Regions from separate parts of the Lysinibacillus sp. NPDC093210 genome, predicted to be linked through region 1. Evidence: riboswitches for the same ligand, from Rfam matches in the RefSeq annotation. Region 1 holds a riboswitch; each other region holds the start of a gene.
The links. Region 1 has a riboswitch for S-adenosylmethionine ahead of ACIP9C_RS12600 (O-acetylhomoserine aminocarboxypropyltransferase/cysteine synthase family protein). Riboswitches for the same ligand answer to the same signal wherever they lie in the genome.
Positions count from the first base shown of each region.

Region 1 (3,284 bases):
TCAAGTCAACAATACTTATAAAAATACTAGGTATTATTTATAGGAAATTTCTGATAACTTACCGAATGAGGTAATGATTGATGTAGCAACGTTATACGCATTACCAAATGAGGCATTTCGAATGAGAAAATACGTTAACGCTACGACATGAATCTAATTTATTAATTTATGTTAAGCTTCTACTTTTTGTTCAGCAGGTGTTACTTGTGCAATTGCTTGTTCTAAGTCTGCAATAATATCCTCAACTGCCTCTAAACCGATTGATAAGCGAATGAGCGACTCGGATACGCCAGTTTGGATTAATTCCTCAGCAGATAATTGTTGATGGGTTGTCGATGCCGGGTGAATAATTAACGATTTTGCATCTCCAACGTTTGCTACATGTGAGAATAGTTTCACGCTATCTATTAGCTGACGCCCTGCTTCTCGTCCACCTTTAATGCCAAATGTAAGCACTGATCCGAAGCCATTTTTCAAGTATTTCTTCGCTAAGTCATGGGAAGCAAAATCCTCTAATCCATTATAGTTTACATATTCCACGGATGGGTGGTTACGTAAATATTCAGCGACTGCTAACGCATTTTCATTGTGTTTAGGAATACGCAAATGAAGCGTTTCTAAACCTTGTAGTAAGTTAAAAGCTGCATCAGCACTTAATGTTGGGCCAAAATCACGTAGTAATTGCACTCGCAGTTTTGTGGCAAATGCAGCCGCTGCAGTATCAATACCGTATCGCAATCCATGATAAGATGTGTCTGGCTCTGTAAATCTAGGGAATCTACCTTGTGTCCAATCAAATTTCCCCGCATCTACAACTACGCCGCCTAAAGTTGTACCATGACCGCCGATCCATTTTGTCGCTGAGTGAACAACTATATCTGCACCAAAGTCGATTGGCGTTGCGCCATATGGTGAAGCAAATGTGCTATCAATAATTAAAGGCAAGCCATTTTCATGAGCAATCGTTGCTACTGCTTCAACATCTAAAACCTTTAAACTTGGATTGCCGTAAATTTCAGCAAACACTGCTTTTGTGTTTTCATTAATCGCAGATCGGAAATTCTCAGGGTTTGTTTCATCTACAAAAATTGTTTTAATACCGTAGTTTGGTAGTGTATTTGCTAATAAGTTATATGTTCCTCCGTATAAAGAGCTTGCTGCTACGATTTCATCCCCTGCTCCTGCTAGATTTAAAATTGAAAATGCGATAGCTGCTGCACCTGATGAAAGTGCTACTGCTGCTGTACCGCCTTCCAATAAAGCGACGCGTTTTTCAAAAACATCTACAGTTGGATTTGTAATACGTGTGTAAATATTGCCCGCTTCTTCTAATGCAAAAAGACGTTGCGCATGAGCAGTGTCTTTAAATACGAAGGCTGTTGAACGGTACACTGGTACAGTTCGAGAGCCTGTCACTGGGTCTGGCTCTTGACCACCGTGTAATAGTAATGTTTCTGGTTTGAAATTCGACATATTTTCTTCCTCCTTAATGGTTTTACGATGGTACCGGAGATGAGGAGGATTTATGTGTAGAAAACAAAAACCCTCTTCAGTTAAGAAGAGGGTTGCGGTTGCAAGTTTTCCTCCCCTTATCTGCCAGATCCAAGTAAGAATCTGTAGGAATTAGCACCTTAGCAAGTTCGTCACTCACTGGTTGCCGGGCATCATAGGGCCTATCCCTCCGCCGCTCTTGATAAGAGTATGTGATTCAATTTCCATCGTTGTTACACAGTATAAACATAGACTTTTTTTCTGTCAACAGTAAAATTTATTTTTTTCTGAAACTTCTGTCTGCTAATTTACGTAATAAGAGCACATACACTATATAAAAAATAAAAATGAAAGGAGCATTTTTTATGGAAAAAGCTATGATTTTTTTTATTATAATTGTTATCGGTTATTTAATAGGCTGTATTCACGGATCTAAAGTGGCACAATTTCTTTCAGGTGTTGATTTAAAAAAGACTGGTCATGGCAATGCTGGTGCCTCAAATGCAACGCTTTCTCTCGGTTGGAAATACGGCATATTAGTGGCACTGATTGATATTGGTAAAGGCGTTGGTGCTATTCTCTGTGCCATCTACTACTTTTCTTCTAATGCGTCTCAATTCACAGAAATACAAACGTGGCTCTTAATCTATACAATGGCTGCTAGTGTTATTTTAGGACACAACTTCCCATTCCATATGGGCTTCAAAGGCGGCAAGGGTACCGCCTCCATTATCGGGATTTTACTTGCTGTCGATTGGAAAATTGCTTTATGTGCACTCATATTATTTGTGATTTTATCTTTAGCAACAAACTATTTAATCGTCGGTGTGTTAGAATTTTATATTGTATTTTGTACAGCAACTTATTTATGGATACCCGGAATTGGCCCAACGATCATTTCCATTCTACTTTTATGTATAGCGTTCATCTTGCATATCGAAAATATTAAAAGGCTATTCCTTGGAACAGAACCGAAAGTAACATCTGCCTTTAAAAAATCAGCATAAAACAAGAGGATGAGATATAACTTCGAGGACACTAGTTGGTGGTACTAAGGGCGGTGACTACTGTGGAAACAACACAAACGTCAGACGCAAGTGACAGCGCGGCAGCGGTTGCGGCTTACGGTGTGCCCGTGAAATGCATCCGTATAAGCGGACATCAACGCATAGCAAAAAGTGTTAGATCGATGACAGTCAATCTAACACTTTTTAAATATATTATTATTTAGCAAATGATGGATCTAGCATTGTACCGTTCTTCGCTAAATTCACATGCCAAGAAAGTGCTTTTTCTAAATCATGCGGTGTATGGTGACCACCTGTTGCTTCATTTGCGTCATTAAAGTACGCCCATAGTTGCTCCTTATAATCTGGATGCGCACAGTTTTCAATGATTAGACCGACACGCTCTTTAGGTGCTAGACCTCGTAAATCTGCAACACCCTGCTCTGTTACGATAACATCCACATCATGTTCAGTATGGTCTACATGCGAAACCATTGGAACGATACTAGAAATTTTCCCACCTTTTGCATACGATTTTGTCACGAAAATACCTAATCGTGCATTACGAGCAAAATCTCCAGAACCTCCAATACCATTCATCATCTTTGTACCAGAAACATGAGTTGAATTTACATTCCCGTAAATATCTAATTCAAGCGCTGTATTTACAGAGATCAAGCCGAGTCGACGGATAATTTCTGGGTGATTAGAAATTTCCTGTGGTCGTAATACTAATTTATCTGCATATTTTTCAAAATTTCCGTACACTTGGTTTCCTACTTTTTC
Region 1 is NZ_JBIVOE010000004.1:255,520-258,803, forward strand. It holds gene ACIP9C_RS12600 (O-acetylhomoserine aminocarboxypropyltransferase/cysteine synthase family protein) at 172-1,473, opposite strand; SAM riboswitch class I at 1,587-1,700, opposite strand; gene ACIP9C_RS12605 (glycerol-3-phosphate acyltransferase) at 1,857-2,498, shown strand; gene scpC (succinyl-CoA:acetate CoA-transferase ScpC) at 2,715-3,284, opposite strand, start outside.

Region 2 (3,284 bases), on a different contig from region 1:
AACCACCTTCAATATTGAATACACCGTTGTCAGACCAGCCGTGCTCATCGTCACCGATTAATTTGCGGTCAGGGTCAGCTGATAAAGTTGTTTTACCAGTACCTGATAAACCAAAGAATAATGCAACGTCGCCAGCTTCACCAACGTTTGCTGAACAGTGCATTGATAGGATGCCTTGTTGTGGTAATAGGTAGTTCATAATACCGAAAATAGATTTTTTCATTTCACCAGCATATTCAGTACCACCGATTAGGATGATTTTCTTTTCAAGTGATACAATAATGAATGTTTCAGAAGATGTACCATCGATAGCTGGATCCGCTTTAAAGTTAGGAGCTGAGATAACTGTGAAGTCAGCAACATGAGAAGCTAATTCTTCTTGTGTTGGACGGATAAATAATTGATGGGCGAAAAGATTATGCCAAGCATATTCATTGATTACTTGGATGCTTAATTGTGAATCTTTGTCAGCACCAGCAAAACCGTTGAATACGAATAATTCGTCACGTTCTTTTAAGTATTTAACTACTTTTACATATAAGTTATCGAACACTTCCGAAGAAATTGGTTGGTTTACTTTACCCCAGTCAATTTTATCTTTTGTGCTTTCTTCTTCTACCGTATATTTATCTTTAGGTGAACGACCAGTGTATTTGCCAGTTTCTGCACGAACTGCGCCATCTACTGTTAACATAGCCTCACCACGAGATGTAGCTTTTTCCGCTAATTGTGGTACTGAAAGTTGAACGTTAATGTTCCCGCCGTTTAATAATTCCTTCAGTTCGTTTGCAATTTCTACTGAATTCATCGATTAAATACCATCCTTTTTTATAGTATTCCCTTGAGTTTGAGGGAGTTTTTCTTAATTTCAAAAATAGTATAACACAATTGCTTTAATAATCTATACTAATTCAAAAATTATTTTCGTGTTTTAAATAACTTTCAACAAAAAGTCATAAAATAATTGACAACGTTCGACCTTTTACGTAAGATGAGGAATTGAACGGATACTCTTATCCCGAGCTGGTGGAGGGTCAGGCCCTGTGAAACCCGGCAACCTGCATGAACTATTTCACGACATGCGCTGGTGCCAACCTGATGCAAGGGGAAAACCCTTGAACGATAAGAGTGAAAGGTTACGAAGTCATTATTCCTTTCCTCATGTAAAGTACGTGAGAAAAGGATTTTTTTTATTTTCATAATGAATGTAAAGGTAAGTATATACAATTCTTTCCTTATTATAATGACGGATCTTTCGAAATCCTCATGTTAAAAGCAACAACGGCTTGAAAGTTCTATCCTTCAGGAGCGAACTTGACATGGGTAATGAGTACCGTATTAATTTCGCAAATGCTATTTGTAAGAGTAATAGGAGGAAAATCAAATGACAAACCGTCGATTGTTTACATCAGAGAGTGTAACAGAAGGACATCCCGACAAAATTTGTGATCAAATTTCGGATGCCATTTTAGATGCCATTTTAAAAGAAGATCCAAATGCACGTGTAGCGTGTGAAACAACTGTAACAACAGGATTAGTATTAGTAGCAGGAGAAATCACGACTTCTACTTATGTAGATATTAAAGGTATCGTGCGTGATACGGTAGCAGAAATTGGCTATACACGCGGCAAATATGGCTTTGATGCTGAAAACTTAGCAGTACTAGTAGCAATTGGTGAACAATCACCAGATATTGCTCAAGGTGTAGACCAAGCATTAGAAGCGCGTGAAGGTTCTATGACTGACGCAGATATTGAAGCTATTGGTGCAGGTGACCAAGGATTAATGTTCGGTTACGCTTGTAACGAAACACCCGAGTTAATGCCTTTACCAATTAGTTTAGCGCATAAATTAGCTCGTCGTTTAACAGAAGTACGTAAATCAGGTGAGCTAGCATATTTACGTCCGGACGGTAAAACACAGGTGACAATTGAGTATGATGAACACAACATCCCAGTTCGTGTCGATACTATTGTTATTTCAACACAGCATGACGAAGAAGCGTCGCTTGAGCAAATTCAATCAGACTTAAAAGAGTTAGTAATAGCACCAGTAGTACCTAGTGAGTTATTAGATGCTCAAACGAAATATTTCATCAACCCAACAGGTCGTTTTGTTATTGGTGGACCTAAAGGAGATGCTGGACTTACTGGACGTAAAATCATCGTTGATACATACGGTGGCTATGCACGTCATGGTGGTGGTGCATTCTCTGGTAAGGATGCTACAAAAGTAGACCGTTCAGCTGCATATGCTGCTCGTTATGTGGCAAAAAATATCGTTGCTGCAGGTTTAGCAGAACGTGCTGAAGTCCAACTTGCTTATGCCATTGGTGTAGCACAACCAGTATCAATCGCAGTAGATACATTTGGTACAGGAAAAGTAAGCGAAAGCGAAATCGTAAAGTGGGTTCGCGAACTATTTGATTTACGTCCAGCAGGCATCATTAAAATGCTAGATCTACGTCGCCCAATTTACAAACAAACGGCTGCTTATGGTCACTTCGGTCGTACAGATTTAAATGTGCCTTGGGAAAATACGGACAAGGCTGATGCATTAAGAGAAAAAGCTAGTCTATAAGCTATTTTATAAAGAGCATTCGTATATGTGGTAAACATACGCAAATGTTTTATTGAAGGGGGCTACTTAATGGCCCCTTTCTAACTTGCTTCAGCATTCATACCCCACTTCTAAAGGTTGGATTTGAATGCTGAAGCAAGTTAAAGGCCCCGGCGGATGTCATAGATTTTCTAAGGAGCTTTTAGAGCAGACTGTAAAAAATCTGGACGCAATTATGCCTAGGCGTAATTGATTGCAAAAAAATTCGCGTCTTTCCGTTTACCTTGGAAGGATATCGCGAATTTATTTTTTATCCTATATAACTTTGTTTCTTACTAGAGCACTTACACCTATATCGTAGCCCGCGTATTTTTAGGGCATCCATTATTTTTGAAGAGATTTGTAATATTGACCTTTTTCTGCGTATTCTCTAACAATACGTTCCATGTCTTCTTTATCTTCAGCATTTAATTCACGTACAACTTTTGCTGGACGACCTAATGCTAAGCAATTAGGAGGAATGACTTTACCTGGAGGTACAAGACTACCCGCACCAATAAATGCACCTTCTCCTATCTCTGCCCCATCCAACACGATTGATCCCATACCTATTAATGCATTTTTTCGAATTGTACAGCTATGTAAAGTTACTTGGTGTCCAACTGTTACTTCATCTTCGATTATTAATGGATATTTTGGACTTTGATGTAGACAGCAAAGATCT
Region 2 is NZ_JBIVOE010000001.1:1,113,164-1,116,447, reverse strand. It holds gene pckA (phosphoenolpyruvate carboxykinase (ATP)) at 1-808, opposite strand, end outside; SAM riboswitch class I at 1,011-1,129, shown strand; gene metK (methionine adenosyltransferase) at 1,385-2,581, shown strand; gene ACIP9C_RS05475 (gamma carbonic anhydrase) at 2,945-3,284, opposite strand, start outside.
Region 2: linked by a shared signal. The riboswitch ahead of metK (methionine adenosyltransferase) and the one ahead of ACIP9C_RS12600 (O-acetylhomoserine aminocarboxypropyltransferase/cysteine synthase family protein) in region 1 are both predicted to bind S-adenosylmethionine.

Region 3 (3,284 bases), on a different contig from region 1:
ATTATGGACAATCAGTTTCCAGGTATACAAGTAGAGTTACGTGAAGGGGACTATTATGAAATCGAACAGTGGCTACAAAGTGGTGAAGTAGACGCTGGCTTCCTTAATGGTCAAAAATCGGAGCAATTTCAATTTATCGAATTGGTCCAAGACCCACTTTTATGTATAGTCTCCAATCAAAGCTCTCTCTATAATCGTTCAGAAATTGATATTGCTGAACTAGAAGACATGCCTTTTATAATGACATCGTATCGGGGAACTAATGATGTAAAAGTAATTTTAGAAGAGTACCATGTTAAACCAAATATTCGATTTGAGCTATCGGAGGAGGTTGGGATTATTTCGATGATTTCACACCATTTAGGCATTACTATTTTACCTCGATTAGTGATTAACCGATTACCATCCTCATTAAGGGCTATCCCACTAAAGCAAGGTGGTTATCGTACGATAGGGCTAGCCATGAAACATCAAGCCTCACCGGTCACTAAAAAGTTTGCGGAAATTTTAAGTGTGTGGCTAAAAGATCAAAATAAGAAATAGGTTATTTAAGCTTTTTACGTTAAAATAGAACATGTAGATTGCTTATCAATTAGTTATTTTTTAAAAATGATAGTTTGAAAAGAAAAGGTGAGTGTGAGTGGGGACATTACAAGGAAAAACCGTACTCATTACAAGTGGGGGAACACTTGAAAAATGGGATCGTGTGCGAGGGCATACGAATTTATCGAAGGGGTCAATGGGCTGTTATTTGGCTGAAGCAGCTCTGGCGGCAGGTGCGAACGTCATCTATATGCATGGCTATTTTGCGCAACTGCCGATTAATCAAGATAAAATGCGTACAGTACGCTTTGAAGGTATTGAAGATTTAGGTGATAAGGTTCGCTATGCTGTACAAAATGAACAAGTAGACATCGTTATTATGGCAGCTGCAGGTTCAGATTGGGTCATTGATAAAGTATACGATCAATCGGGGAATCTAATGGAAGGTGCAGGGAAGATGCCATCTGACGAGCCCCCTGTTATTCACTTTAAAAAAGCACCAAAAGTGTTAGGCAAAATAAAGGGTTGGCAACCAAATGTCACGTTAGTAGGTTTTAAGCTAGAGGCAACAGAAGATGAGGAATTTTTACTGTCCCGTGCACGTCTTCGTATGGGAACTGCCAATGCACAGTTGATGGTTGCCAATAGTTCACAATCTTTATATGGCGGACAAGAGCCACATTGGATTGTACCTGCACAAGGACAACCTATTAAAGTCATTGGTAAACAAGAAACTGCAAAAGTGTTAATGGAATACTTACAAAACGTATAAAGAGCGGCTGTGTGGAATATATAATTCTGCACAGCTTTTTTTATGTTTTGAACATTCATACTAATGCTTTCAAGATCTTAAGATTGGATTTCAAGAAAATTTAGAGCTATAAAAATGTACCTTTTTTCTCTATTGCATAGTATTCAACTAGGTTTTATAATATTTATATTGACAATAGGTTTTCTGAATTATAGAATTATTTCCAAGAAACGTAAACTCTTATCGCGAGAGGTGTGGAGGAATTAGGCATAATGAAGTCTCGGCAACCGAGTTAATAGGTGCCAACTCCAGCAAAGTCTGAGAGATAAGGGGAGGCATCAAATCGTCTTGATGCATGGATCTCTTTTATACACAAAAGTATGAAAAAAAGAAGGGGTGTATCGTATGTCTCAACTGTCTAAGATTGATGATAAGAAATTAGAAGTTATTGCGAAGGCTATTCAAAATTTAGAATTTGGTGAAGTGCAAATTACAATTCAAGATGGAGTTATTGTACAAATTAATCGACTTGAAAAACAAAGATTTCCTCAGAAAAAGTGAAGCTTTAAAAGAAGCAGAGAAATTAACTCGCGACCTAATTTTAGGCTTATTGTCGCCACATGGTGTCCTGAGTTAATGTGCAACATCAATGAACTTGGTTCATGTTCCAATATTGAACGCAAGGGCAGTTTGTTCTAAATATTTTTAACTTACGAACAAGAAAAGTAGGCATCTCAAAAAAATTTGAAATGCCTACTTTTTATTTTATTCGTAAAAGCTCGTTGGGATTTGACCAATATGCCTACGATGATAAAGTAATGGTTCTTTTTTTGCATTATCAATTTCCAAAACATGACCAATGAAAATGGTATGGTCGCCCGCATCAATTTTATTAAATGTTTTGCATTGAAGCGTAGCTAACGTATCATGCAATATTGGCAAACCGTGTACAGAAGTAGACCATTTGACTTGCGCAAATCGGTCAGAGATTTTACTAGAAAATACCGTACATAATTGTGTTTGATCGTTCGCTAAAATATTTACCGCAAATTTGTCCGTATTACTAAAAAGTGGATGAAGCTGCGATTTTTTGTCCAATGACCATAGGATAAGGAGCGGATCTATGGAAACAGATGCAAAAGAATTGACCGTTAAGCCAATCGGTTCATTAATATCGCTGTAAGCTGTGACAACTGTGACACCTGTTGGATAATTACCTAAAGCCTGTTTAAAAGCAGTTACTTTGTCCGTCATACAATCACCTCTTATTATTTTATGGAGAATACGGTTTGTTTGTTCTTGTAGCATTTTTTCTGGTGCTATTATGGATAGCCTACAAAATAATCCAGCAACTGTAAAGCGTATATTATTCAATTATTATAATATAAAAATTTCTGAAAGGAGAAAGAGAATTTTAATTATTTCTAAAATATGGGTTTTTTATATAGATTTTTAAAGAGATACATATTTTATTTATTGACTATATTAATGACATAGGATAAAATTTGCGCAATAATTTATAATTATAATTTTCTAAAAAAATAGAATTGTATTTACTTAATAAAAATGCTTGATTTATTGATTCTTCGCCTATTGAATGAGTTAAGTATTTTCAAATCACATATAGCCAACCAATCATTGTTTTCAAACCATCAACTTCTATCAGCATATATTAATATTCTTGAAGTAATAAAAGTATTTGAGGGTAATGGCCCTTTTATAGAAGGAAATTTATTAGTATATGTATTTAAGGATTTCTTATTAATCCCTATCTTATTGTATTTAATTTTATTTATAAATATTTTAGTTTTGAAGATGCCTTAAAGTCTTGGGTTGAAGGTTGCTAAATGTATTCCATCAAGATCGTTAAGAAATAAATGGTATACCAATTCTATGATATTGCCTGATTAACAAAAAATGTAATACTCCAGGTTGTGCACAAGCAACTGAAGTTGATAATTTAAATTGGGTAGATATTGAAGAAGAAGAA
Region 3 is NZ_JBIVOE010000001.1:267,473-270,756, reverse strand. It holds gene ACIP9C_RS01325 (LysR family transcriptional regulator) at 1-543, shown strand, start outside; gene ACIP9C_RS01320 (phosphopantothenoylcysteine decarboxylase domain-containing protein) at 641-1,315, shown strand; SAM riboswitch class I at 1,532-1,626, shown strand; gene ACIP9C_RS01315 (YezD family protein) at 1,700-1,855, shown strand; gene ACIP9C_RS01310 (flavin reductase family protein) at 2,060-2,548, opposite strand.
Region 3: linked by a shared signal. The riboswitch ahead of ACIP9C_RS01315 (YezD family protein) and the one ahead of ACIP9C_RS12600 (O-acetylhomoserine aminocarboxypropyltransferase/cysteine synthase family protein) in region 1 are both predicted to bind S-adenosylmethionine.